Regions from separate parts of the Priestia sp. D51 genome, predicted to be linked through region 1. Evidence: riboswitches for the same ligand, from Rfam matches in the RefSeq annotation. Region 1 holds a riboswitch; each other region holds the start of a gene.
The links. Region 1 has a riboswitch for S-adenosylmethionine ahead of mtnW (2,3-diketo-5-methylthiopentyl-1-phosphate enolase). Riboswitches for the same ligand answer to the same signal wherever they lie in the genome.
Positions count from the first base shown of each region.

Region 1 (7,250 bases):
TTCACTAACCCAATGAGAAGCGATGCAATAATCGGAACAATGATCGCAACTGCAATTTCTTGTCTGTGTAAAACGAGCATAGAAGCTGATAAAATAGTGGCTAAACCAGCCGTAGATCCTACAGATAAGTCGAGTCCGTTGACGGTTAACGATATCGTTACACCAAGCGCAATTAAGGTAACAATGGAAATAGAGCGCAGAATATCACTAATGTTTTCTCCTGTTAAAAAGTTAGGTGTGGCAATGGAAAAAATAATCATAATAACAAAAATCATTAAGACTGTCCCATATTTGTAAAAAAAGTCGAAAACGCTTATTTTTCTCTTTGGTTTCGCTACAGGTTCTGTTACATACTCCGCACTCATCCTTTTACTCCTCCTGCTGTATAATAAAATAATTTTTCACTAGTTGCTTCTTCTTTGGATAATTCTTTCACGATTTTCCCGTTGTACATAACATAAATTCGATCCGCTACCCCTAGCAGCTCCTCGAATTCACAGGTTGCATAAACAACGCCTTTTTTCTGTGACACAAGCCCTGTAATTAAGTCGAATATCTCTCGCTTAGAGCCCACATCAACCCCTTTAGTTGGCTCATCGAACAACAGTACGTCAGAATCCGTAACAAGCCATTTTCCGATTGCTACTTTCTGCTGATTTCCACCGCTTAACGTTCCAACTGACTGCTCGATAGAATGAGACTTTACGCCAACTTGCCCAGTCGTTTTCTGCGCTTTTTCTTTGATCTTTCCTCGCTTTAGAAACGAATAATTTGTAAAGCGGGACAGACTTGGCAAAACTAAGTTATCGGCAATCGATTCATGAACAAAAATTCCTTCTTTTCTTCGTTCTTCAGGAACAAGAGAAAGACCTTGTGCAATATAATAATACGGCTGCTTATTCAACTTTAGTTTCTTGCCTTTTAACCGAACGCTGCCGCTGACATATTGCTCTAAACCAAATAGACTTCGGCAAAGCTCCGTTTTCCCTGCTCCTACAAGCCCTGCAATACCGACTACCTCTCCTTCTTTTACATGAAAAGAGATATTCGAAAGGCGCCCTGGAAGGGATAATGCTTCTACATGTAAAAGTTCGTTTCCAACTTCTACTGATTCTTTGACCCACTGTTTTACAGAAGACGTTCCTAACATGAGCGTAATGACGTCTTCAATTGATGTATGTGAAGTTTCTTTTGTAGCTACATAGCGTCCGTCCTTTAAAACCGTTAAGCGGTCGCAAATATCAACCACTTCTTGAAGGCGATGTGAAATATAAATAATGCCTACTCCGCTTTTCTTCAGCTCTCTCATCACAGAAAACAATTGTTTCGTCTCTTCCACACTAAGAGGTGCGGTTGGTTCATCCAAAATTAAATAATCAACATTCTGTACAATTGCACGTGCAATAAGCACCTGCTGTTTTTCTGATAGAGTTAGATCAACAACATTTTTTTTAACGGATAAAGAAGAACCAAGTAAAGAAAGAGCTTCTTCCGCTTTCTTATAAATAGATTTCCAGTTTACAAATGTCTTACTTTTCTTAGAAACCTGCACGTCTAACACAATGTTTTCAGCTACTGATAGCGAAGGAATCAGCGCTACATCGACTTCTTGGTGTACAATGCAGATGCCGTGGCTCTTCGCTTCTTTAGGAGAAGAAATAGAGATTTCTCCTCCGTCTTTGTAGATCTTTCCTTCGTACTCGTCGTAAGCTCCGCACAATATTTTCATCAACGTACTTTTACCGGCACCATTGGCTCCCAATAAAGCATGAATTTCCCCTTTTTGAACAGTAAAATCAACTTTGTTCAGCGCTTGAAAAGAACCAAAGTTTTTTGTAATGTTCTTCATTGAAAGCTCGTTCGTCATGTCTGTCCCTCCACTTCTACTCTTTTTTACCCCATTCTTCTACGTACTGACTAAGCTGGTCCATATTAATCGTTTGATTAGGCAAGTCAGTTTGTTTGACTAAAACCGGATCAAAGGAATAATAACGAGGGATCTCTTGACCGGAAATCTTTTTAAGAAGCAGATCAACCTGCTTTTCTCCTACTGAAGCTGGGTTTACAGCAGCTGACGCTTTCCACGGGCTGTTTTTTGCCTGCATCATTTGCAGGTCTTCATCAGATAAGTCCACTCCGTATACCTTAATCTCATCTCGTCCTGCTTCTTTAATCGCTCTTGTGACTCCTTTTGCAAATTCGTCCCAAGGTGCCCAAACGGCTGCAATGTCTTCTTTATTTGGATACTGCTTTAATACAGCCGCCATTTTATTTTGAGTGTCTAGAGAGGTGTTGTCTGTTGCGCTTCCAAACGTGGCAATTTGTTTTACATCTGGATAGCGATTCATCATAATTTTATAAATGCTGTCGCGTTTTTCCATCGGTGCAAAGCCTCCAACAAACGCATATACAATATTTCCTTTTCCGTTAATGTCCTGCATCATTTGCTTTAACCCCTGGAGCGCAAGCATATAATCATCTTGGTCAATCGTTGTAACGCCTTCTACTTTTAATTCTACGTCTGTTGCAATAACGGGAATCCCTTTTGCAATCGCGCGCTTCACGCCAGGTTCAAGGGTTTCAGCCCGGCCGTGGTCAATCATAATACCGTCAACATTTTGGTTAATAGCCGTGTCTAAATACGCAGCCATTTTAGATTGATCATTATTAGAATCAGAAACGGATAGCTGTACTCCGGCTTTTTTAGCCGCTTTTGTCACACCTGTTATGTACTGAGCAGCGTGAGTGCCTGATGTAAATTCAGAAATAAGCGCAATTTTTGTATCTTTCGTAATCTGTTTTCCTTCTTGCTGTACAGGCTTAGCAGAAGCCGCTTGCTGCGCTGGAGCTGCCTGTGCTTTCTCGTTTAGACTTGGCTGTTCTTTCGTGCAGGCAGCCAGCGCAAAAACTAGAAGTACGAGCAAAGTAAGTGGCCACAGCATTTTTTTACTCTTTTTCATGGTGTTCCTCCTATTATACTTATTATTCATATAAAAATAGTTAGTTTTATAATAATCCAAAGAATACCCCGCTTTTAGATGTAAAAGCGGGGTGATCATGACCTATGCTTTACAAGTAGTTGTTATGCGTAAATAGGTACCCATCCTTCAGTTGTCACAAAAATTCGCACAGCGACTACTTTACGATCTTCCATTAGTGTAAAGTAATGAAGAATGTTTTCTGGTACTGAAATTAAATCGCCTGGCTCTAATTCAACATCAAAAAATTCGCCGTCTTTTCCTTGAATAACAAAGATTCCATGACCGCTTACGATAAAGCGAACTTCGTCATCTGTATGAATATGCTTGCGCTGAAAGTTTTTTAACAATTCATCAATGTTTGGTGTAGATTCCGATAACGAGATAACATCTTGAGCTTTATAGCCGCGGCGTTCAGAAATATCTTTAATATCCTCATCAAAAGCGTTTAAAATTTCTTTTTTTTCTTCATCAGTTAAATCATATTTTTCACGAAGATTTTCTGGAAGTTTTGTAATATCCCAGTTTTCATAAATAACTTCATTGTTTGCCAGAAAAGCTGATACTTCCTCTTGAGTTTCAATTCTTTTATTATTTACATGTAAGCGAATTTGCGCCATTTTTATTTCCTCCTTTTATAAATGCACCTTTGGCTTAATGCCTTTAAGTGATAGTAATTTCACATGGTAGCTAAATAGAAATTCATAGGCTTCTAGCGCTTTTTTTGTTTCAAACGCATTTTTTCCCCATACCGTAATCCCGTGGTTACGAATTAAAATCGCGCCTTGATTGCCTTTTATATGGTGAGAAAATTCTTCTGCTAGTGTCGGAATATCCGCGTAATTCGGAATAATCGGAACAGTAATTTCCGCATCTTCCTCCCAAATACCCAGTGCCTTAATAATTTCTTGGCCTTTGAATGAAATAAACCCTTCATCTCCGTACAGTTCAGAGATCACGTTGTTGTCGATTGTATGTACATGAAGGCTGCACCCAGCATTCGTTGACTCGTAAATCTTAACGTGCAAAAGCGTTTCAGCAGAAGGCTTTAAATGCGTTTCTTCTGCAGGTTTCCCGTATTGATCAACTAACAAAAAGTCTTCATTTGTGCGTTTTCTTTTATCTTTTCCACTTGCTGATACAAAGAAAGTTGTCGGATTTTGATCCACTTTAATCGCTAAGTTTCCGCTTGTACCGAAGAACCAATCGCGCTCTGCCAACTCATCTTTTATATCTGCAAGCTCGTGTAATCTTTGCTGAGCCATAATACTCATGCTTTCACCTCTTCTGTTAATTCTTGTAAATGGTGAATCACATCATAAAAAGTAGAAAAAGGACGATACGGTAGAGATAGCTCTTCGCATTTTTTAATTAAAAAGTCACGCGCAATGACAGTGTCAGCTAATTTGGCAGCCTGCAAATCTGTAATTGAATCGCCAATAACAACCGTATGATCTCTTTCATCTGCAAGATGGCGAATAATCGTTGGCTTACAGCAGCCGCAGTCATTTGTACACTGTTTATCACATGTATGAGGCCACGTAATGGAAATATGCTCACCGGAAAAATCAGATCCGTTGCAGTAGAGCATTTCCTCTGCAACTCGATTTCCCAAAAGCGGTTTTACAAAAAAGTCAATTCCTCCGCTTACAATATAAAGCGGAATATGATGCTCTTTTGTATAGGCAATAAAATCATCAAATCCATCTCGAATAGCAGACGTCTCTAAAATATAAGAAATAATATCTTCCTTTAATTCCACGGGAAGCAAGGCAAACATTTGCCCTACTCCTTCTTGAATGGAGACGCGCTGTGCTAGCACGTCGTCTTTAATACTTTCCCACTCCGGAGGAGCAAATTGTTTCATAATAGCAATAATGTTATCGCTATTTGTGATTGTTCCATCAAAGTCACAAAAGATTTTTAACGATGTCATGCTTTCACCTCTACTGTTCCCCATAGTTGCAAAGCTTTTTGCAACTCTTTTGATTCTTCCGCTTTTTCGGCTAGTGTTTGATGAGAGAGTACTCCATCTATCGCCGCACGGAATGCTTTTCCTCCTCCGATAGCGCCGTCTGGATGACCGTGAACTCCGCCTCCTGCATTAATAATGCTGTCGATGCCAAAGTCCTTCACAAGCTGCGGTACCATTCCAGGATGAATTCCTGCTGAAGGAACCGGGAAAGTCTGCTTATATTTGTACACAGGACGCGTTAATTCGTAGGCAATGCCTGTCGTATCTTCAAGAGAAAGCGCTACGCTTCCGTATGGTGATGGAAACAGTGAGAAATCCGCTCCGGCTAAGCGCAATAGTTTTCCAAGCAGTAATGAATTTGAAAAACCGTAAAACTCTGATGGCGTAAGCGCTCCGCTAACAGCTGGGTGTGCCATAATCGGCAAGTTAATTTCATCATCTTCTCGAAGTGCCTGCAGTACGTCTAACCCGTAAGCAAATACGTTGAATAAAAGAGCATCGGCTCCTAGCTCAGCTGCTTTTCTCGCTTTTTCTTTTAATTCAAACGTTCGTCCCGTTAAATTAACAGCATACAGCGTGCGGTGTCCCGTTTTTTCGTATACTTCATTCAGTACTTTTTTTCCTTCTGTAACGCGAGCTTCAAAAGGTGTTCGTTCACTATCAAACAAAATCTCGTCGTCTTTAACCAAATCCACTCCGCCAAGCGCTTGCTCACGAAGCTGAGTTGTTAAGTACGTCATATCTCTTCCAATTACGCCTTTAAAAATACTCATCACAAGCGGACGGTCATAAACGCCTAGTTTCTCTCGGATACCTTCTATTCCAAAGCGCGGTCCTGGGAATTCAGCTAATAATTCATCAGGAAAATCCAAGTCTAATAATTTCACTTTTCCATCAAGTGATAGTTTTCCGAAAACCGTAACTAAAATAGCCGGTAAATCTCTTGAAAAGTTGGCAGTAGGATAAGCAATTTTGACAATAGCCTGCTTAACCTCTCCGCCTAAATATCCGTTAACACGTTCGCAGTCTTGAAGCTCAGTTACGGATACGACGCGCCCTTTATGCTTTTGAAGCTGCTGTTGATCTAAAAGCGGCAGATCTGTCCATGAGCCGACGGTTAGTCCTAAAGCGATTCCTTCCGCTTTTTTATGAAAATTTCCTTTATTGTCATGTAGTAAGTAGCTTGCAACGATTTCACTCATTATGCTAAAAACTCCCTTGCTGTTTAATATCGTTAATAAAAAAAACCTCTTCTGTAATTAAGAAGAGGCTTTCGTTGCTCTTCTTATCTCTCAGCTGCTGCTGCAAGAATTAGCACCGTGCTTAACATGCGTTAAGTCGGTTGCCGGGCTTCATCGGGCTAGTCCCTCCACCTACTCTTAATAAGAAAGTTGCTATTTATTTAAATTGAATTCGTAGATTATATACTAAATAAAAAATACCGCTAGGATTTATCGGTTATTAATCTCGTTAACTTCTTACATATTAAGCCAACTCAAAAAGGATTGTCAATGCGTTTTTAAAATAAATTTAATTTTTTTATTCGAGATACAGCTTCTCTCATGCGCTCTTCATCCGTCAGCAGTCCTACGCGCACATAGCCTTCACCATATGTTCCGAAGCCTACTCCAGGTGCCACTACAACGTGGGCTTTTTCAAGAAGTAAATCTGAAAATTGTTCAGAAGTATATCCTTTAGGAACTTTTAGCCATGCAAAAAAGGAACCCGCTGGAGATGTAACGTCCCAACCAATTTCTTGAAGCCCTTGAATAAAGGTATTGCGTCTAGATTCATAGCGCTTAACTAAATCATTCACACATTGTTGAGATTCTAACAGAGCTGCCGCTGCTGCCTCTTGAACCGCCCCAAAGAGGCTGACATACATATGATCTTGAAGAAGATTAATAGCTTCTACTACACTTTCATTTCCTACAGCAAATCCAACTCGCCATCCCGCCATGTTATACGTTTTAGAAAGAGTATAAATTTCAATTCCCGTCTCTTTTGCACCAGGAGTCTGTAAAAAGCTGATTGGCTTTTTACCATCAAATCCAATGGCTCCGTAGGCAAAGTCGTGTACCACACAAATATCGTGCTTGGCAGCAAACGCCACGGTGTCTTCAAAAAATTCTGCTGTTGCCACTGCACCGGTAGGATTATTCGGATAGTTTAAAAACATGAGCTTTGCCTGTTCTTTAGCACGTTCACCTATCTCTTCGTATACGGGCAGAAAATGATTTTCAGCCGTGAGCGGCATCACTTCCATCTTTGCTTTTGCAAGCTCTACTCCAGACCAG
Region 1 covers NZ_JBLTIR010000003.1:671,760-679,009, reverse strand. Annotated here, with positions in the region: gene ACNHOZ_RS15280 (ABC transporter permease) at 1-365, opposite strand, end outside; gene ACNHOZ_RS15275 (sugar ABC transporter ATP-binding protein) at 362-1,867, opposite strand; gene ACNHOZ_RS15270 (sugar ABC transporter substrate-binding protein) at 1,884-2,960, opposite strand; gene ACNHOZ_RS15265 (1,2-dihydroxy-3-keto-5-methylthiopentene dioxygenase) at 3,083-3,598, opposite strand; gene ACNHOZ_RS15260 (methylthioribulose 1-phosphate dehydratase) at 3,614-4,252, opposite strand; gene ACNHOZ_RS15255 (2-hydroxy-3-keto-5-methylthiopentenyl-1-phosphate phosphatase) at 4,249-4,914, opposite strand; gene mtnW (2,3-diketo-5-methylthiopentyl-1-phosphate enolase) at 4,911-6,155, opposite strand; SAM riboswitch class I at 6,236-6,342, opposite strand; gene ACNHOZ_RS15245 (pyridoxal phosphate-dependent aminotransferase) at 6,473-7,250, opposite strand, start outside.

Region 2 (7,250 bases), on a different contig from region 1:
GTACTTGTACAATTCAATGAAAACTAATAACGAAGAAGAATACCTTACTAAAATTAGCATACAGGTGAAGAAAAATTTAAAGGAACAGTAAGATTTATTTTTTAATCTTGTACTTATAGTTGCATGAAGAGGCCACTTTCTACGAAATAGTATAAAAAATCCCTCATAGAAAAAGGAAGAATGGACTCCATTCCTCCTTCAGCTAGTATTATAAAATTGTATTAGAAACGTCCGCCGCCAAGTTGTTGCTCAGCCATTTGTACAAGACGCTTTGTAATTTCTCCACCTACAGATCCGTTTGCACGAGCAGTTGCATCAGGACCTAGGTTAACACCAAACTCGCTAGCGATTTCATATTTCATTTGGTCAATTGCTTGTTGAGCACCATATACTAATAATTCATTTGTGTTGCTATTTTTATTGTTTGCCATTTTATCCAGCTCCTTTATTGGTTCTAACGTTAACATGTGTAAAAGGAGAATCAGTTATTCATAAAATGAAAAAAATTTTAAACTATCCTTACCTTATAAATTCGTATAGAAAAAGTGCCTACTTGATAAGGAAAATTAAACCTCTTTGTTAAATGATATCTAATCGTTATAACGTCTAAAATAAAAAGCAAGCTAATCTATAAAAGGATAGGCTTTAAAGAAAGAGCTAAGACGACATTTAAAGACAAGATTCACTATATATTACCTTATTAAAGAATAAAGTTTCTTATGTTTCTAAGCGTAAAAAAAAGACAAGTCAGTAAGTTTTGCAATTGTTGTGTTGCTAATTTTCAGTAAGATAATGGTGGGACATCGTATTTAAATATAATCTCTACTTAATTCCTTCAATTGTTGATAGATGTAAGTTTTTGTAGATAATTAAATTGTTCTCACATCTTGAATATTTATCCTACATCAAGTACAATAAGTTGAATATAAGTTCAACTTAAAAGATGAGGTGTGTAGAAATGAAAATTTCACGTTTTAATAAAGATTGCGGAAACTCTGTTGATATGAACATCATGGATGGATATTTATTTGATTTTCCAACGAATGTAGTTGAACTTCAAAAAGAAGCTGCAGATTCTTTCTTTACAGATGCTGTTACAGCTCCAGAAGAATTTAAAAAGCGTATTTTACTTTCCACAACTATTCAAGGAGAAGAAAAAGAGCGCTATTTCTTAGTTGGTGACATTGCTGCAAGTCAATTGCTTGCTAACAATCACATTAATAAATTACATAATAAAATTACAAGTCATATTCCATACATCACCTTTTTAGCTGCAATTGCGTACTACCATGCTTTACATGCTAAGGATAAAAAAGATAACACAATTGAAATTGACTACTTTTCTACGATGCTACCAATCTGGCTCCTTAAGAAAGAGAGTACATTTGGTGCAGCTCAAAAAGCGATGGCTAATCGTTTCTTAGGCGACCATACGTTTACGGTGCATACGCCTGGGTTCGAAAATACGTTAAAGGTAGTAGTAGAAGAAAGTGCGTGCTTAAAAGAGGGAGAAAGTGCACGTTTTGCCTTAAAAAAAGACTTAACCCTTGAAGATCGTGAAGATGCAAATGAGTATGTAGAATGTGAAACAGTTATGGTGGACATTGGTGGTGGTTCCATTGATGTGGTTATTCTACCAGAAGGGTTGAAAGCTGCCAATAGTCGCGAATCATTCCAAAGCATTGAAGGCATCCCTTATTTAGCGCATATCGATAAATTGCGTAAAGAGAAATTCCTAGAACTGTTTACAGACTTACGTGCGTTTGATCAATTTATTCTTGATAACTACGGTAAACAAAAGTTTGTATTAAAAAACGAAAACACAGGCGAATCCATTGATTTAACAAATACAATCAAGTCTTCTCTTCGAGAATATGTAGAGATCTTATTGGCTAAGTTAAATGATGTTGCACCACCTCCAGCGAACAAAGTGCGTAAATATGTGTACTGTGGAGGGGTAGCTCCTACTTTAGAAGTTGCTATCATGAATAGTATGCGTGAAAAAATTGGAGAAGAACGTACAGAGAAGTATCATAAGGTGCCCCAAGATAGCCGCCATTTAAATTTATTTGGCTTAGAGATTCGTAGTATTGGTTACGTTCAGAAGAAGCAAGCAGCAGAGAAAAAAGCCGTTAAATCCTAACAACGTAGGTGATAAGGATGTCAGAACGCCAAAATGCGTTTACCATTAAGACAAATCGATTGAGCGATGAAGTGTATAATCAACTGGCTACATATGCTAAATCGCGTAAGTTAGGAGATTATATTTCGTCTTTAATTCTACGTGATTTAGATGATTCATCTACTGGAAGAAAAGCAAGGGAAGATAAAAAAACCTACGAAATGTTTGAGCATATTAAGAATGAACTATCTGAATTAAAGGTATTAGCCCAAACAACGGGTTTTGTAGGAAGCAATACTTTTAAAGAAGAAGAGCCTTCAAAGGTTCCTCAACTGAAAGAAGGAAAGATTGCAGATTTAGAAAATATATCTGGCTCATTAGACGATGACGACTTAGAAGAATATAGCGACTTTTAAAAAGGAAAACCACTAGAGCCATTCTAGTGGTTTTCTTTTTGTGGTTCACCTAAACCATGATCAAACAGATACTAGCCTTTAAAAATAATCAAGGTGAAATGTTTTATATAGGAACAATTATAAATTTTAAAATTTACTTGCTCTTTTTATATTTTAGCATTCATATAAAAAGGCACCTAACAAACAGCAGGATTAATGGATTTCAGTTGAGAATAAACTAACCTCATTTTATTTTTTAACTTAAGCAATTCGTCTATAAAACTAAAGAGGTACCGCAGAAACGCTCCCTCGCATGAACGTACCATACCTTAAAATAAGTATCCGTGTGTTGAATAGTAGTTATGTTTTCTGTGCTCAATAAAAGGGAAAGATAAAGTTATCTATCACCAAAGGGGAAAACGCTATGGATAAAATGACTCAAGAATTACATGATTTTTTATTACAACATGTGAATGAAATGGCTCAAGAGTGGTTAGATTCTCGAGAGATAGAAGAGAATTCTGTTTATACAGCTGATGCTTCTCCAGAGGTAACTGAATACCTTCGAGAACAAAATCACTATTTTACCCGTACAATAGTGAAGGTCCTAAAGGATGGATCTTTTAAAAATCTTAGTGGTTGGGCCCAAGAGATTGCAACCAAACGAGCTCGCTTAGGGAATCCTCTTTACCTGAGTATCCGTCATTTCAAAAAGTTTCGTGCTATTTTTCTTAACAAGGTTGAAGCATTTATAAGCCTCCATCAGTCTAGTATTACACAACAAGATATTATTCTATGGAACAGAACCTTAAACGAAGCCTTTGACCGGATGATTGAACTCTTTACCATGTATTATGGACAAGTAGCAGAGGCGCAAGTATATGCTCAAAAAAAGCTAATTTCAGAACTGAGTACACCAATCATTAGTATTTCAGATACAGTTGGTGTTCTTCCTATAATTGGTCAGATCGATGACTATAAGAGCAATGACTTTGCGGGAAAAATTATGATGCAGGCAAAAGACCTTGAATTGTCTTGCCTAATCATTGATCTATCAGGTGTACCTTCCATTGATACAATGATGACCAATGAATTGTTTCAAGTCGTAAACATGTTAGAATTGCTAGGAATTGATACAACGATTACAGGTATCCGTCCAGAAATTGCTTTAACAGCCGTTCAATTGGGTATAGACTTCAGTAAAATAAGAACCTATGGAAAACTAAAGGACGCAGTAAGTGACCTTTTGCATATAAGGTAAAAGAATTATAGCAGCAGGAAGACTACCAATGGAAGGTAGTCTTCTTATTGTTGGATAGAAATAAAGACGGAATAGCTAGTAACTAAGCATCAATTGAAATTAGTAATTTAACTTATCAAAAGAAGGGTTTATTTTATTGTTATTGAATGTGTACAAGACGTTTTATCTCAAATCTCAATTCCAGAGAGGGGAAATGACAATGGCCATTAGAAGAGAACGAGCTGCAAGGAGTATTTTGGGTCAATCAGGATTGAGGAATAGGAATCCAGAAAACGCTATGCTTGATGAAAAAGATAAAAAATCTCGTACCTCAGATTTTGAAAAAGTTCCCACTCCTCGTCAGGGGTCTACTCGAACAGCAAGGATGGCAGAAGAATATAGGGCTGAATATAAAAGGGTAAAAAGAAGAGAGCAATTTTTGCAAGATACAATAGATTTATTAAACGATTGTAATAACAAGCAATCTGTTGAAGAGTTAAAGGAATTAATTAATTTAGCAAAAGAACGATTAACTATGTATAAAGGCAAATAGAAATTATTTCTTTTTTTATCAATGAAGTGCTGTAATATGAATACGTTCACATTCACATTGATGTGAGTGCATTTTTGCTAGGAGAGAGCAGCCAGTATATGATGGTTGCTCTTTTCGTATTTGCAAGAAGATGTGACTATATGAAAGATTGGTTTAGCGTATTCGCTCTAAGAAATGAATCAAAGAGAGAAATTAGAAGTGAGGAATAGCGCTCCTTGCAAAGTGCAATGAAGAGGCTAGGTATAATGGAGTCAGATATTTTTTTAATACAATTGGTGAAGATAAATAACAATTAGGTAATGGAGCCAAATTCTTTAAATACTATGTAGCTATTGCGATAAGCTTTCCTGTCCAAACCAAAAACAAAGAAGAACCCTTACTGTAGTAGGTAATGAGGAAGTAATGAGATAAGAGATGTGCTATTTCTGATTTTCCAATTTTTTGTTGACAAGCTAAGAAAACAAGTGTAATATTTCTTCTAGTTAAATAAATTGAATATTCTTATCTCGAGAGGTGGAGGGACTGGCCCTAGGAAGCCTCGGCAACAGACTGTTAAAGTACTGTGCCAATTCCAGTAGCAATTTGCTTGAAGATAAGAAGAGAACCCATAACGATTATTAACCTCTTCTTATTTTTAAGAAGAGGTTTTTTATTTTAAAAAGAAAGAAGGAAACAAACTCATGACAAAGACACTAGTGAAGGCTCCATTTAAAGCTGATCACGTAGGCAGCTTTTTACGCACAACTCCCCTTAAAGAAGCAAGAAAAGCGTATGCAAATGGTACAATTAATGAAGCCGATCTAAAATCTGTAGAGGATAAAGAAATTGAAAAGCTTGTCCAGAAGCAAATTGAAGTAGGTCTTAAATCTATCACGGACGGTGAATTTAGACGTTCTTGGTGGCATTTGGACTTCTTATCAGGCTTAGAAGGTGTAGAGCAGTTTGAGACAGAATATATCAGCCAATTCAAGGGTGCAAAAACCAAAAATAACGCGATTAAGGTAGTAGGTAAAGTAGACTTCAATCATCATTATATGGTAGAACATTTCACGTTTTTAAAAGAAGCTGTCGAACGCCATGGTGATGGAAGCCAAGTCGCTAAATTCTCACTTCCAAGCCCAAACATGTTATTTACTCGAATTCAAGAAGATACATATTACAATGGAAACAGAGATCAATTTTATCATGATACTGTGGCTGCTTATCAGAAAGCGATTCAAGCCTTTTACGACGCAGGCTGCCGTTACCTACAATTAGACGATACTTCGTGGATTGATTTTGTTTCTGAAGAACGAATCAATGCGGTTGTTGAGAAGCTGGGTATGGATGTAAAAGACATTATCAATACTCGAGTAAGTTGTTTAAATGATGCTATTTCTAAAAAGCCTGAAGATATGCTCATTACTATGCATATTTGCCGTGGAAACTTTAGATCTACTTATATCACAAGTGGTGGCTATGATACTATATCCGATGCAATCTTTGCTAACTTACATGTAGATGGGCTTTTTCTTGAATATGATGATAACCGTTCAGGAGATTTTGAACCATTAAAAAGCTTTACAGGTAACAATCAAACTGTTGTTTTAGGGTTAGTAACATCTAAATTTCCTACACTAGAAGATACTGAGGTTATTAAGCAAAGAATTCAAGAAGCAAGTCAGTATGTTCCTCTAGCTAACTTGTCATTGAGTCCGCAATGTGGCTTTGCAAGTACAGAAGAAGGAAATGTATTAACAGAAGAGGAACAGTGGAATAAAATTAGTCACATAATTAAAATTGCTCAAGATGTCTGGGGAGCCAACTAAAAAGTGAGAATCGCTTTTTAATTTTACATAAGTAGCATTCTAGATGTGTTGAAATACGATAAATAGGCGGATCTTATAACCGAAAAAAGGAAGAATGAAGTTCATTCTTCCTTCAGCCATTATTATAAAGTTTTATTAGAAACGTCCGCCGCCAAGTTGTTGCTCAGCCATTTGTACAAGACGCTTAGTGATTTCGCCACCTACTGATCCGTTTGCACGTGCAGTTGTGTCAGCACCAAGGTTTACACCAAATTCGCTCGCAATTTCATACTTCATTTGATCGATTGCTTGTTCAGCACCATATACTAATAACTCGTTGTTGTTGCTGCTTTTGTTGTTTGCCATGTTGTGTCACCTCCTTGTTTCTTTTAAAGTTCCTATCTTAAAAGAAGTACATACATAGTAAATAATGGATGTATTATTTTCTTACGTGCTTCCTATACTATTTTTTAGAAACAAATGACACTGTAAAAAGTGGTATTAGATGTTTCATTTCCTTGTAATGAAAATCAATATTTGCCATGTTCGAAAAAAGAGCCGTACCTTTTAAGTACGGCTCTTTTTTCTATTTATTGATGACGAAGATTTTCGATTTCTTCTACAGAAAGACCTGTCAATTTACTGATTATATTACTCGCTATACCTTCTTGAATCATTCCAATGGCCATTAACTTTATAGCTTCTTCTTTTCCTTTCCTTTCAGCTCTTTTCAAAGCTGATTTCTCATCTAATAATGCTTTTCTTCGGGCTTCATAAGCTAATAACACTTCTGGATCTTGGCTTACGCGTTCCCACTCATCTATCGCTTTTTTTAGCACGTGATCTTCTTGCATTGCAATCTCCTCCAATACTTGAGTGATTTCTTCATCTTCCGATGCTTCAAGCAATAATAACCATCGTACAAGTTGATCTTCTCGTGGATCTACCTCTCTGTTACGCCATTTAATCAATAACTTAGGTAGTTCCATAAAATGAATTTCTATCATATCCGTTAAGAGTAATTTTTGTTCACGTTCGTATAACTGGAAGGTGGAATGATAATGATTAATATGAGATAAATAACGGAAATTTACAATATTGATGGTGATGGTTTTACAAAGCTCTCCGTAGTCCATACCTTCTTTCATTTGGC
Region 2 covers NZ_JBLTIR010000015.1:10,888-18,137, forward strand. Annotated here, with positions in the region: gene ACNHOZ_RS26970 (MerR family transcriptional regulator) at 1-91, shown strand, start outside; gene ACNHOZ_RS26975 (alpha/beta-type small acid-soluble spore protein) at 222-431, opposite strand; gene ACNHOZ_RS26980 (Alp7A family actin-like protein) at 959-2,143, shown strand; gene ACNHOZ_RS26985 (hypothetical protein) at 2,161-2,538, shown strand; gene ACNHOZ_RS26990 (STAS domain-containing protein) at 2,942-3,778, shown strand; gene ACNHOZ_RS26995 (hypothetical protein) at 3,978-4,310, shown strand; SAM riboswitch class I at 4,809-4,909, shown strand; gene ACNHOZ_RS27000 (5-methyltetrahydropteroyltriglutamate--homocysteine S-methyltransferase) at 4,991-6,118, shown strand; gene ACNHOZ_RS27005 (alpha/beta-type small acid-soluble spore protein) at 6,254-6,463, opposite strand; gene ACNHOZ_RS27010 (Rpn family recombination-promoting nuclease/putative transposase) at 6,688-7,250, opposite strand, start outside.
Region 2: another riboswitch for S-adenosylmethionine. It lies ahead of ACNHOZ_RS27000 (5-methyltetrahydropteroyltriglutamate--homocysteine S-methyltransferase); the one in region 1 lies ahead of mtnW (2,3-diketo-5-methylthiopentyl-1-phosphate enolase).

Region 3 (7,250 bases), on a different contig from region 1:
ATTATCGTCTAAAAAATCATAGTGAATAGCTGCGCTACCTACTCCTATAAGTGACATAATCATCCCAAGCTGACTAATTGTTGAAAAAGCTAAAATGCCTTTCAAGTCTTGTTGCTTTACTGCTGAAAATGAGCCCCAAAACAGTGTAATTAGTCCTATGATTGAAATAACAAAAAACCAAGTGGCACTTATAGCAAAAACAGGGCTTAGTCTTGCTAAAAGATAAATTCCCGCTTTTACCATTGTAGCTGAATGAAGGTATGCACTCACTGGGGTTGGAGCTTCCATTGCATCTGGCAGCCAAATATGAAAAGGAAACTGAGCAGATTTTGTAAAGGCCCCTAATAAAATGAGGACTAGAGCTGGAATAAATAGATGACTTGATGTAACCACATCTACGTTTGAGATAATTTCGCGTATGCTGAAAGTACCTGTCATGACATATAAAAGTACAATTCCTGCTAATAGGGAAAGTCCTCCGAATACGGTAATGAGCATAGATTTTAAGGCTCCGTATTGAGATTTCTCTCGTTTGTACCAATAACCAATCAATAAAAAAGATGAAAGGCTTGTTAATTCCCAAAAGCTGTAAAGACTCATTAAGTTGTCTGATAATACAACTCCTAGCATAGACCCCATAAAAAGAAGCAAATAGACATAAAACGAATGCAGCGCTTCTTTTGTCTTAGAAAGATAATAAATGGAGTAAAAAATAACAAGTGTCCCAATTCCAGTGATTAACAGAGAAAATAGAAGACCGAGTCCATCCACATAAGCATCAAAGTTAATGCCCAGACTAGGTATCCATTTCATTGAATGTAGGTAGGTTTCCCCTTTAGAAACACCACTGATATATTGTGTGAAATAAATGAACAACACAAGTGGGAGAGGTAAAACGAACCACCCTGTATGAATACGCTGGAATTTCCTATACAGAAGCGGGACAAAAAAGGCTAATAAAAAAGGCGATAAAATCACCAAGTGCAACCACGACAAAAGACAAACCTCCTTGTGATATTCAATTCTGTAACCGATTATATAATAATTTAATTATGCATGCATCCATGCTAATTCTTAGTATCAGCGGATTTTTCAAACCTTATTAAATAAATAGAAACTCGTCACAAAATCCATAAAAAAAACATAAAAAAATTTTTTTAGACGTATAAAAATCAGGTGAAATTGTCACTCTAAGAGTGAGGTGATGGAAATGTATAGGAAACAAATAACCATCAGTTTTCTCATTTTTAGCGCATTATGTATGAGCGGATTTGTACTAAATAATCACTTAGAAATGAAAGAAGAAAACAGGATGCTACTCACTTCTAAAAACGAAGCTGAAAATTCTATATCAATAGACTCTTCCCTGTTAAAAGCTTCTTATAAACCGAGACAATATGTAAAGATAGGTGAAATGAACTATATTTCACCATCCGGTAAGCAAATGAAAAACGATTGAAGACCACTCTTTAGTCGTTTTTTATTTGCTTATTATTTGCGTAATCGTGCATGAATTACGTTTTTTAATCAAAGAACATTAGTTGACTTCATAACTGAATTTATCGTTAAATAAAAGGGTACATACAATGATTGCAGTTTCAACAAACTATAATGATTGTGTCAAATTGTAAGTGGATTCCCTTGAATTCAGCTAACAGTTTCGATAAAGTGGAAAATAAAGATATTTTAATGGAGGAACAGACTATGACACATGTTCGTTTTGACTATTCAAACGCGTTATCATTTTTTGGTGAACATGAACTTACATACTTACGTGATGCCGTGAAAGTAGCTCACCATTCAATTCATGAAAAAACAGGTGCTGGGAACGACTTTTTAGGATGGGTAGACCTTCCTACGGAGTATGACAAAGAAGAATTTGCACGCATTCAAAAAAGTGCAGAAAAAATTAAATCGGATTCAGATGTATTAATTGTTATTGGTATTGGAGGATCTTACTTAGGTGCTCGTGCTGCTATTGAAATGCTTCAGCATTCATTCTATAACACATTATCAAAAGAACAGCGTAAAACTCCGCAAGTTATTTTTGCTGGTAACAACATCAGCTCAACATACATGAAAGACCTAATGGATGTTTTACAAGATAAAGATTTCTCTATTAATGTTATTTCAAAATCTGGTACAACAACAGAACCGGCGATTGCTTTCCGTATCTTCCGTAAATTATTAGAAGAGAAATACGGCAAAGAAGAAGCACGCAAGCGTATTTATGCAACAACAGATAAAGCGCGCGGCGCATTAAAAACATTAGCGGACGAAGAAGGCTATGAAACATTTGTTATTCCAGATGATGTAGGCGGCCGTTATTCTGTATTAACAGCGGTTGGCTTATTACCAATCGCCGCTGCAGGTCTTGATATCGAACAAATGATGAAAGGGGCAGCTGATGCTCAAGAAGCATTTTCATCATCAGAGCTAGAAGAAAACGCAGCTTATCAATATGCTGTAGCTCGTAATGTTCTTTATAATAAAGGAAAAACAATTGAAATGCTGATTAACTATGAGCCAGCTCTTCAGTACTTTGCTGAGTGGTGGAAACAGTTATTTGGTGAAAGTGAAGGAAAAGACCAAAAAGGTATTTACCCTTCATCTGCTAACTTCTCAACGGATCTTCATTCTTTAGGTCAATATGTACAAGAAGGTCGCCGTGATATTTTTGAAACAATTGTACAAGTTCAAGATTCTCGTCATGAGCTAACAATTGAAGAAGATGCAGCGGACTTAGATGGACTAAATTACTTAGCTGGTGAAACAGTTGACTTTGTAAATAAAAAAGCGTTCCAAGGTACAATGCTTGCTCACACAGACGGAGGCGTTCCAAACTTAGTTGTGAACATTCCAGCGCTAGATGAGTATACATTTGGATATGTTGTATATTTCTTCGAAAAAGCATGCGCAATCAGCGGCTATTTATTAGGCGTAAACCCATTTGATCAGCCGGGAGTAGAAGCATACAAAGTAAATATGTTTGCTCTTCTTGGAAAACCTGGTTTTGAAGAGAAAAAAGCAGAATTAGAAAAGCGTTTGAAATAAATAAAAAGTTCACCTTCTTGTTAGAAGGTGAACTTTTTTGCTTTTGAGATAAAGGATAAAAAGCTGGAAAAAGGACATGTTAAAACAGAGGAGGGATAAGATGATTGAATTATCTTCAAGATTAGACGGCACATTATTCAAGCTTTATGAATTAGAAAAAACGCTTAAGCCGCTTGGGTATAACATTGGAGGAAATTGGGATTATGATCATGGTTCATTCGACTATAAGATGAATGATGAAGTCGGCTATCAGTTTTTACGCATCCCGTTTACAGCTACGAATGGAGAACTGGATTCTAAAGGAACAACCGTACAGATTGGTACGCCATTTTTACTTTCACATAAGTATCAAATTGGCTTAGATGACAATGTTCACAATGGAAACGTGGGTGCTTCATTTAACCAGTTTGCAGAACCCCAAGACGCAGACGCTTCATTTCCAGAAAAGTATATCAGCTTAGGAGAAGAGCTAATTAGAGAGGCAGAAGAGGCGCTGCTTCAATAATTGAAAGGATTATTCTTTTCTTAAACTCTCTAATTTTTTCACAAAAATATGTTCGTACATGACCTGACTAATCAACTCGTTTGTTTTAATCATTTCATTTACCCCTAAATTTTGCGCATTTTGAATATGCTTTTTTGTTAACAGTTCAACGATGCTGTAAATAGAAGGGTTCAATCCTTGCAGAGCGACTAGCGTAACAATCGTATTCATGTCTGCATATTCTTCTGTCTTATGCTGATCGGCAGTAATCAGCACTTTTTTTGCGCACCGAGCATTGGCAAGTTCTAATACCTCATAGTGAGAGGGACTTCCTTTAATAAAATGAACGCGATCACAGATCATGGGGTTTTTAGTCAGAGAGTCGTCGATAAGAACAATGTCTTCTTTATGAAATGCGTCGCGATAAGACTCTAGCACGAGTTTGGCGCGCTCATTCCACCCCACAACGATGAAGTGATCTTTTCCATAAAACTTTAAATTCCCTTCCAAATAAGCGCTCTCAGCGGAAACAGCAATTTTAGAAAGCGTGACAAAATAAGTAGTAATAAATCCCGTTCCAACCAGGACTAAAATAATTGCAGCTAACCTTCCAATCGTAGTGGTGGGAGCAAAATCACCGTACCCTATAGTAGAGATTGTAATAATAACCCACCAAATTCCTTCAAACACATTCCCAAACGTTTGCGGCTCTAGGAAATGTATAAGCATGCCGAAAAGTAAAACAAGGCAGCCGATAATAAAAAGAAGCCGCACTAAAATAGAACGACGAAAAAGTCGGAATAATAGCCATTCCATCATAAAAAAACCTCCAGTGATTAGTCATAGCCACAGTATGACCATTTTTCACTGAAGGTATAAGATATCTTTATCTTTTTACTTCGTAATATTCAATCCATTCTTTGTCTGGACCGTAGAAAAATAAGTATCTTGCTCCATTTGGCAAAGTTACAATGTTTTCTTCCACAAATGAAATGCCTGCTGATTTTAAACGCTCAAACTCCTCTTCAATTCCATCTACTGCCAGCGCAAAATGATGAACTTTACCTTCACTAGGTAAGCTTGAGTTATACCCTTGAATTAACTCTACGATTACATTGCCTTCTAAACCTAGAAAAGCTAGCTTCAAAGACGGATCGGTATGTGGTAGTGTTTCGATGAGCTCCAATCCCACTTTTTGTGTATAGAACTCAATAGATTCTTCTATATCCTTTACTTGAACGCCTACATGTTCAAATTTTAAAATTGCCATATGCATCACCCGTATCTATAGTATGTAAAAACTATGAAATATATTAAAGAGAAAGGATAGATAAGTCAAGATAGGGCTGCTTATCAGGAAAGGGCTCTTAAATCATATTTTTGCTGGAGTGAATAGGGTAGAGGCTTCCATCAAGAGCAAACGAAATTTTACCTGTTTCTTCAGATACAACTAAAATTAATGCATCCGATTTTTCCGACATTCCAATTGCTGCACGGTGACGTGTTCCCAACTTTTTGTTCGTTGAAATAATAGACGAGAGAGGTAAAACATTAGCAGCTGAAATAAGCTGATTATTTCTAATTAGGACGGCTCCGTCATGTAAGGGTGTCCCTGGATAGAACAGTGTCTCAACTAGCGTAGCGCTGACAGGAGCTTGAATAGGCATTCCTTTTTGAATAAGAGGATCAACATTTTGTTCCCGTTCAATGACAATTAAAGCGCCGTGACGTTTCTCAGAGAGGTTATGAATAGCTAGGGACAGAGCAGCGTATTCAAATGTATAAGGCGATAAGTAATGACGCAAGTAATAAGAGGCGGCCGTAGCTTGAACATCTTGAAATAACCTTCTCATCTCCTCAAAATCACATAAAATACAATGATCACTCGTGTCTAAATGTTTAATTAAATTAGAGGCTTCAGTTGAAATCTGCTGTAAATATGTTCGCACATTATTTTTAATTGTATCGTCTAATTGAAAGGGTTGTCTCTCCATCTTATATAGCTCCTATCTGTCAGTCAGTGTTATCTGTAATGTGTGCTAATGTGAGTGAATTATCCGTAAAGCTCATAAATCCGTTATTAATTTTATAGAGAGATTTTGCATTTTATTTAGCAAGAGAACATAAAAAGTCGGGGAAAAAAGAAAGCGTTTTATAAACTGATATGTTCACATTTGGGTTAAATTTACATATGTTGTTTTAAATAAAAGTATAGATATTTCTGTGAATTTAAAGTATAGTTTTCTTATCGGATATATAATTTTTAATGTTGACAAATATTCTAAATATGCTAAAATTTTTAAAAAATGCTTATCAAGAGTGGTGGAGGGATCTGGCCCGCTGAACCCCGGCAACCTGCTTAGCAAGGTGCTAATTCCAGCAAAGTGTGTATCATTTTGAAAGATAAGGTGAAAATTATTGCCTACCCAGTCTTTCAATACGGAAGACTTTTTATTTTGATATAGCGCAAGAGATATTTTGAGGAGGGACAACGATGACTGTAAACCCCGACTTAAAACAAACCTTTGAACACGCCGAAGCAAAGTAAGAATTAAATAGTTTCGCTGACTAGACACACTAGAGGCGGTTTTATCCAATTCTAGTGGGTAAAACCGTCTTTTTTTATTGGATAACGCGGATAACTAAGAATTGGAGTGGAGAAAATGGCAGACTTATATACGTACGAAAACTGGAGCGATACATTTCCAGAGTTCGACAGTAAAGATGAAACAAAAGGAGCCCTTTCAGCATTGCAGTGGGCGTATGATACCTACGGAGATTCAATTATTTATGCGTCAAGCTTTGGGATCGAAGGAATCGTGTTAATTGATTTAATTTCAAAAGTGAAAAAAGATGCTGAAATTGTCTTTTTAGATACAGGGGTTCATTTTAAAGAAACATATGAAGTGATTGATGCAATTAAAGAACGCTTCCCTGATTTACGTATTCATATGAAAAAGCCGGATTTAACTCTTGCAGAACAAGCTGAAAAACATGGAGATGAGCTTTGGAAGAGTCAGCCTAACCTATGCTGTCAAATTCGAAAAATCATTCCGCTAAGAGAATCCCTTGCTCCTTATGATGCGTGGATTTCTGGTTTGAGACGTGAGCAGTCTGAGTCTCGTGCCAACACGAATTATTTTAATAAAGATGAGAAATTCAAGAAGGTGAAAGTTTGTCCGTTAATTCATTGGTCATGGAAAGAAATTTGGCGTTATGTGTATAAGCATGATTTGCCATACAACAAACTTCATGATCAAGGCTACCCAAGTATCGGCTGTGAGCCCTGTACCGCACCTGCCTATAATGTAGACGATTTACGTTCAGGAAGATGGGCAGGTACACAAAAAGTGGAGTGCGGATTACACGAATCTTAAATACGAAAGAGCTGAATAAATGATGCTTTTATATGTTGCCTTTATCATTGCGCTTTTTTTTGCAATGAATATTGGGGCAAGCGGTGCAGCAGCTGCTATGGGCGTTTCATACGGCTCCGGTGCAATTAAAAAGCGAAGAGTGGCCCTGTTCATCTGTGCTGTAGGAATTGTGCTCGGAGCTGTTACCGGAGGCGGTGAGGTGGTAAAAACCATCAGTTCAGGTATCATACCTGAAAAACTGCTGTCAGTAGAATTAGTTATTATCATTCTGGCTGCTGCAACGCTGTCACTCTTTTTCGCGAATTTGATTGGTATCCCTTTATCAACAAGTGAAG
Region 3 covers NZ_JBLTIR010000005.1:7,996-15,245, reverse strand. Annotated here, with positions in the region: gene ACNHOZ_RS19745 (Na+/H+ antiporter subunit A) at 1-996, opposite strand, end outside; gene ACNHOZ_RS19740 (hypothetical protein) at 1,211-1,459, shown strand; gene ACNHOZ_RS19735 (glucose-6-phosphate isomerase) at 1,705-3,054, shown strand; gene ACNHOZ_RS19730 (YugN-like family protein) at 3,155-3,559, shown strand; gene ACNHOZ_RS19725 (potassium channel family protein) at 3,569-4,357, opposite strand; gene ACNHOZ_RS19720 (VOC family protein) at 4,425-4,808, opposite strand; gene cdaS (sporulation-specific diadenylate cyclase CdaS) at 4,906-5,532, opposite strand; SAM riboswitch class I at 5,846-5,948, shown strand; gene ACNHOZ_RS19710 (phosphoadenylyl-sulfate reductase) at 6,202-6,915, shown strand; gene ACNHOZ_RS19705 (inorganic phosphate transporter) at 6,935-7,250, shown strand, end outside.
Region 3: another riboswitch for S-adenosylmethionine. It lies ahead of ACNHOZ_RS19710 (phosphoadenylyl-sulfate reductase); the one in region 1 lies ahead of mtnW (2,3-diketo-5-methylthiopentyl-1-phosphate enolase).

Region 4 (7,250 bases), on a different contig from region 1:
CACCACTTCCTAATATGTATACATACATCTTTCCTTCGCTTGTATATCGAACTTTCGTCGAAATACCTCCTTGCCCTTGAAGAGGCGCATAAACCGCTCTTACATTATCTCTAATTTCTTGTACAAATCCATGTAGTTCAACATCCGAATCGTAATAGTGGTTTGCTTCATACAAGCCGTAAATACGAGACTTATCGATATCACATAATATGCTCCAAAATTCAGATAAATCTTCTTGGAACAACACTTGAATAAAATTTCGTGCAGCTTCTTGCTGTTCTTTTGTTAATTCTTTTGTTAGCGCAAACTCTTCATTTTTTAACATCTCAGTCACCTCCCTTATGTATGTAATACGACAAGAGATACAAATAACCTCTTTTTTCAGCTTATTAGCAACCAATTTATTTTGCACATTAAAAATTGAAAAGCTATCTCGACTAAGATGTCAAAATAACTTTTCAATTACTGTAGAATAATTACGTAAAATACTCGATTTTCGCATTTGGAAAATACTGATCAATGTAATATTCCAACGTCTCTCTTAATTCTTGTTCTTCATCTTTTGCGTATACATACTTTCCAATCCCGTAACGCCCCCATTTGTAGCGGCGCTCTTCTTCATTCATCTCAAGCTTTGTTTTCGGATAGTTTTTCTCAATCACTCGTTTGGCCGGCTTGGTAAAGCGATGCTGAATCATTTCAAATGTAATATCATCTCTTGACTCTTCAGGTATAGAAGCATCAAGCTTCTCAAACAGCTGACGGTATCCCTCTTGCCAACCTTCATGAATGTAAATAGGCGCCACAATAAAGCCAAGTGGATATCCGGCTTTTGCAACTTTATTAGCAGCTTCAATCCGATAATCAAGAGGAGATGTACCAGGTTCAAAGTTTTTTATAACATAATCTGCGTTTATGCTAAAGCGAAAGCGCGTGCGACCATTATGTTTAGCATCCAATAAATGATCCACGTGATGAAACTTAGTCACAAAGCGCAGTTGACCTAGTTCACTTTCCCCAAAATATTCAATCGCGCGCTTTAATGAATGTGTTAAATGATCAATTCCTACGATATCAGATGTACAAGCCGCTTCAAATCGCGTTATTTGAGGGGCTCTTTCCTGCATATATTGCTCTGCTTGACCTAATATTTCTTCCACATTCACGTACGTGCGAATATATGGTTTGCTTCCCATTGTTGTCTGCAAATAACAATAGTGACAGTGCCCCATACACCCTGTTGCAAAAGGTATTGCATATTCAGCTGACGGTTTAGATGTATCAAATTTCAAGGTTTTACGCACACCAACTACTAAAGTGGACTTGGCATTGCGGTATTTTTGCAAATCATTTTTTCCCGGTATATTACGCACTTGATTATGAGAAGTTGTTTGACGAATCTCAATTCCCATCTTCTCAAATTTTTCTTTTAATTGAACACCAAGCGGGTACTCCATTGCCCCTGGCTCAATGTATACTAATTGAGGTACAAAAGGTTTTATCATCATGTACACTTCCTTTTTTCTAATACTAATAGCGTTTGAAAAATAAAAAGACTCTATCCATGGTAATTATTTTCCACATCAAAAAAGACTCTCTATTTAAGAGAGCCTTTCGTCAATCATATTGTTCATAATCAAATATCTTATTATACATGTTCTCTGCTTCTTCATACGTTGAATACACAGCATCATCTTCAGCTAACAAATGATAAGACTCATGCAGAAACAGCGCTTTTTCACCTTTATTTTCAGGGTGTTCAACAATTTCAGCTTGATTAATATTAGCAACGTTTGCCGTATGAGGATTTCGGTAAATAACAAATACTTGATCTCCTACTTGATATTCTTTTTTCTCCACGATCATCATCCTTTTCTTCTTTCTTTACTCGTATGATGTCCGCTTTTATTCATTTTATCCGATAAAAACACGTGGTGAGATCATCAAGAATTTATACGCTTTTACGCTCAATAAACCGAAAAGGAAGCTCAATTTTTTGAGGATCCTTGCTCCTGACTAGTTTAAAAAGCGTTTCGCCCATTTCTTTGAGAGGAAGTTCGATCGTTGTGATTTGTAAATAAGAAGAAAGCGGATGATTATCAAAACCAATAATAGCTAAATTGCCTGGAACTGATATACCCGCTTGTTCGCACTGAGCTTTTATACCAATAGCGACTTGATCGTTTGTTACTAAAAGCGCCTGAGGCCGATTTTTCATCTGCACCAATTTTTTTACCACTTTTTCACCATCTGTCACGTTCAAACAGCCTTGAAACACCCATTCCGGATGATAAGGCTCATTTATTCTTTCTACATATTCTTTGTATGCTTGCTGCCTCTGTTGACTATTTGTACCCGTCATTCTTCCAATACAGTAGCCAATATCCGTATATCCTTTTTCTTTTAAATACATGAGCGCTTTCTTAAAAGTTGCATAATGATCAACGTATACGGAGCGAATAGAACGATTTTGTACGTTTTCGCACACGGCTATCGGCCCGTACTGCTGATAGCATTCAATCGTGCTCCAGCTGCTTGCTCTAGAACAAATAATCACTCCATCAACCTGCTTTGTTTTTAGCATATGAAGCGCTTCTTCTTCTTTTTTTACATCATAGTTCGTCTGACAAATAACAAGCTGATACTGCTTTTCTAACGCTTGAGAGGCCACTCCTTCTAAAAGCAGACTGAAATAAGGATGATTAATAAAAGGCAAGACGACGGCAATCATATTTGTTTTCCCTTTTGATAAGTGAACGGCATTAATGTTTTGTTCGTAATTAAGTTCTTGAATTAATTCTTCTACCAGACGGCGCTTTTCTTCTTTTACATACGGATGATGATTTAAAACCCGTGACACGGTCGAAACAGATACACCAGCTTTTTTTGCGATATCTCGGATATTTGTCATGTTTTCACCTTTTTCTCTTGCGCTGAAACGCGTTTCATACTTTATTCTCATTATAAAGTGAAAAAGCAATAAGCTAAACCCGTTACAATCATGTTTTTATTCACTTATATAAGGAGGTCATATCATGGGTATTTTATTATTCATTTTATTATGCGGAATTGAAATCGGAGGAGCGGCTTATGCACTTAAACAAAATGAGACACTTTGGAAGGAGCTAGATGAAAAAAAGCAGACTGATTTTTTCAAACAGTAAAAAACCCTTAAAAAGAATGTTCTTTTTAAGGGTTTGATATTACGCAGCTTCTTTAGATGATTTTGATTTTTTATTTAAACGAGGAAAGCCAATTACAATTGCAATGATACCGCAAACCGCTGTTAACATTGGATAGAATGTAAATGGAATAATCTCAATCGGTGAAACTTTAGCAAATCCTGCTGCTAGAAGCATTTGTGCACCGTAAGGGATAAGCCCTTGAACGCTGCATGAAAACAAGTCGAGCAGACTGGCTGATTTACGATTGTCAATTGAATACTTATCAGAGATTTCTTTCGCTAACGGACCTGCTGTAATAATTGAAATCGTGTTATTAGCCGTGGCTAAATTGGTTAAACTTACTAATCCGGCGATACTGAATTCTCCGCCTTTTTTTGTTTGAATGCGTCGTGTTAATAGGTTCAATAAGAACTGAATACCGCCGTTATAGCGAATGAGTTCAACCATTCCGCCAATTAAAAGAGATAAAATAATTAATTCCGACATTCCGCCAATACCTTCTGTCACAGTTTTAGCAAGAGAAGAAAGCGTGTAGCTTCCGTCAGCTAATCCAATTACGCCGGCTAATACAATTCCTCCGGTTAAAATGCTTAATACGTTTGCACCAAATATGGCAGCAACGAGTACGCCGACATAAGGCAAGATTTTAAACCAGCTAAAATCTTTAATTTCTACTGATGACGTATTGCCTAGCGTCATTACCAGTAATAAAATCACTGTAACAATCGCTGCAGGAAGGACAATGAAAAAGTTTACTTTTAATTTATCTGACATATTTGTTTTTTGCGTACGAACTGCCGCAATGGTCGTATCAGAGATTACGGATAAATTATCTCCAAACATTGCACCACCAACAACAGCAGCAATTGCCAATGTAATGGATACATGCGCCTGCTCACTGATTCCTACAGCGATAGGCCCTAACGCAGCGATCGTTCCCATTGACGTTCCCATCGAAATTGAAATGAATGCGCCAATAACAAAGATTCCGACTACCACTAAGCTTTGCGGAAGCACAGACAGAGCTAAGTTTACCGTTGAATCAACAGCTCCCATGCCTTTAGCGACTTCTGAAAAAGCACCTGCTAAAATAAAAATAAGTACCATAATAATGATATCAGGATGCCCTGCTCCTTTAGCAAAGCGTTCCACTTTTACATTAAGTGAATCTTTGCGGTTCATAGCCAGCGCCACAATGGCTGCAATGATAATAGCTACTAATACAGGCAGCTTATAAAAATCTCCCGTTATAATTCCTGATCCGACAAACAGGACTAAAAAGACGCCCAGCGGTAACAGCGCCCAGCCGTTTCCTTTTTGTTGTTCCATTCTTAACACCTCTTGTTTACGTAATAAAAAAAGACCCCTTCTTATTGATAAGAAGAGGTCTCTTATTTGTATCATAAGATTACCCTTCTCATCTTCCAAACGAAACATCGTCTGCTGGATTTGGCACCGCACTGCGTACAGCCAGTTGCCGAGACATCGTAGGGCCAGTCCCTCCGTCTCTCTTGATAAGAAGTTTGTAGTTGTTTTAAAAATAGTCTTTCACTACTGTAATCTCTTTTTATTTAATTGTCAAATGCTATTTTAGAAAAATATATAGCGTGAAAATTCTCACATCAATTAGCTACGTCACGTTTTAAAAACGCCACCCATGCTACGCCCATAAAGAAGACAAAGTGTGCAACTAAGATGAAGATTGAAAATGGAATTGTCATTCCGTCAAACATCGTCTTCATTCCGTCCATATACTGCACAAAGTTTGTGTTGGCGAACAGTAAAAATTTCCCCCACCATAGACCAAACTGTGATACTATCCCAGTTACTGCTTTCGCCCCAATACTTACGACAATAGCTAGACTTGAAGCAAGCGCGCTGTTTCTAAATAAAGACGACAGCATGAATGCGAACGTCATCATCATAAACGTTTCCATATACGCGCTGTCATACGTAAGCGTAATGTTTTTAAGCAGCTGCGCATCTCCTTCTAGACTGGCAAATCCAAAGAACAATGCTCCCCATACAAACGAAAAAAGCAAATAACTCAGCAAATAATACAAGCTAATTAAAATGAGCGTTATGTACTTGGACGTTAAAATCGTTGAACGTCTAGCAGGGCGAATTAAAAGAAGCTTAATGGTACCCGCTTCAAACTCTTTTGCAACCATTGATCCTCCAACAGCAAGCGCGAAAAATTGAACGAGGATCAGCATGCCTGCACTAAATGACAGGAAATTCAATATGTTGTCTTCCGTTCCTGCGCTGTTTGCTACTTTCTTCATTAAAAGAGCCATACAAAGAGTTAAGATGCCGATTGTAATAAACGTGACTTTTGTACTTCTTTTGTAAAACCATTTCATATGTTCATTTTGAATTAACTTAAGCATGGTGCTCTCCCTCCGTAACGGACATAAACGAATCTTCAAGCGTCTCATAAACAGGAGTGATTCGGTAGACTAAAATATCGCTGTCCACTAATTTTCTATTCACAGCTGGAATTTGTTCTTTCATAATCACTACATCAATACTATCGGATTTTATTGTTACTTGGAATTCTTGAGATAAAAGATCCGCTGCTTGTTGCACGTCAGATACTTCAAATTCTACATACATCCCTTGATCTTGACGATTTGGAGATAGATCTTGAACAGCTTTTAACTCGCCGTTTTGAATAATACCAACGCGGTCACATAATGCTTCCACTTCTTTTAATAAGTGGCTCGCGATTAAAATTGAAATACCTTCTTCCCTGCAGAGGGTTTGTAAATATGTACGAAATTCTCTCATTCCCGCTGGGTCTAGACCATTTGTTGGTTCGTCTAGTAAAAGCAATGCAGGCTTATGTAAAATAGCTTGAGCTACTCCTAAACGCTGTCTCATCCCAAGGGAATACGTCTTCACTTTTGCATGAATGCTGTTTTCAAGCTTTACTAGCGCAATCACTTCATCCAAGCGTTCTGCTGTGATCCCTTCATGCATATTCGCAAAGTGTTTTAAATTTTGATAGCCCGTCAGATAATCATAAAACTCAGGATTTTCAATAATCGCTCCAATTGATTTCATAGCTGATGTAAACTGTTCTTTTAAAGGAAAACCATTGACGGTAATTGTTCCCTTTGTTTCTTTAATGAGTCCTACGACGGTACGAATGAGCGTTGTTTTTCCAGATCCGTTCGGACCAAGCAATCCGAAAATCTCACCGCGCTCAACCGATAAGGATACATCATGCAAAATGGTTTTCTTCCCAATTACTTTACTGACATGATCTACTTGTAGCACTGTTTCTGTCATCATGTACATCCTTTCTTTAATTAGCAATACGCCTTCTATTGTTTCTCTTTTTTAACTATTTGTCTACTATAACCTTATTTTTGGAAAAGTAGCCCATTCAAATCATTCGTATTATCCGCTTACATTTGATAAAATAAAACAAATCTTAGTTAGAGGAGGACTTCTACATAATGAACTTAACCATATACCTTGCCGGGCAAATTCACGATAACTGGCGAGACGAAATTAAAAACCAAGCAGAACAATTAAACCTTCCCCTTACCTTTGTCGGTCCCATGACAGACCATGACCGCTCCGACAACATTGGAGAAGAAATTTTAGGAAAACAGCCTAACGCTGTCTTAAAAGATGAAGCTGCTTCTCAAATTAATAATTTACGCACGCAGGTGCTCCTTAAAAAATCTGATGTGGTCATTGCTTTATTTGGTGAAAAATACAAACAGTGGAACAGCGCAATGGATGCGGCGACAGCCATCGCATTAGATAAACCGCTAATTTTGGTTCGCCCTGAAAAACTACACCACCCGCTTAAAGAACTGTCAAACAAAGCCCAAGTTGTAGTCGAAACGCCAGAACAGGCTCTTCAAGCATTGGCTTATATTTTTGAATAATAAATTTAGAAAGCTCTCAGGTTATTCCTCAGAGCTTTCTTTCGTTTTGAACATAAAAGTGAAGCGTGAAGAGTCGTTTTTTAAACCGTCTACGTTTTTCATAGATTGTATCCGTATAGCTCAATAAAAAACAATATATATTCAACAATTTCTGTTTCCC
Region 4 covers NZ_JBLTIR010000004.1:174,897-182,146, forward strand. Annotated here, with positions in the region: gene ACNHOZ_RS17600 (hypothetical protein) at 1-325, opposite strand, end outside; gene splB (spore photoproduct lyase) at 477-1,505, opposite strand; gene ACNHOZ_RS17610 (transcriptional regulator SplA domain-containing protein) at 1,618-1,866, opposite strand; gene ACNHOZ_RS17615 (LacI family DNA-binding transcriptional regulator) at 1,952-2,911, opposite strand; gene ACNHOZ_RS17620 (hypothetical protein) at 3,036-3,164, shown strand; gene ACNHOZ_RS17625 (Na+/H+ antiporter NhaC family protein) at 3,204-4,514, opposite strand; SAM riboswitch class I at 4,600-4,706, opposite strand; gene ACNHOZ_RS17630 (ABC transporter permease) at 4,808-5,575, opposite strand; gene ACNHOZ_RS17635 (ABC transporter ATP-binding protein) at 5,568-6,479, opposite strand; gene ACNHOZ_RS17640 (YtoQ family protein) at 6,650-7,090, shown strand.
Region 4: another riboswitch for S-adenosylmethionine. It lies ahead of ACNHOZ_RS17625 (Na+/H+ antiporter NhaC family protein); the one in region 1 lies ahead of mtnW (2,3-diketo-5-methylthiopentyl-1-phosphate enolase).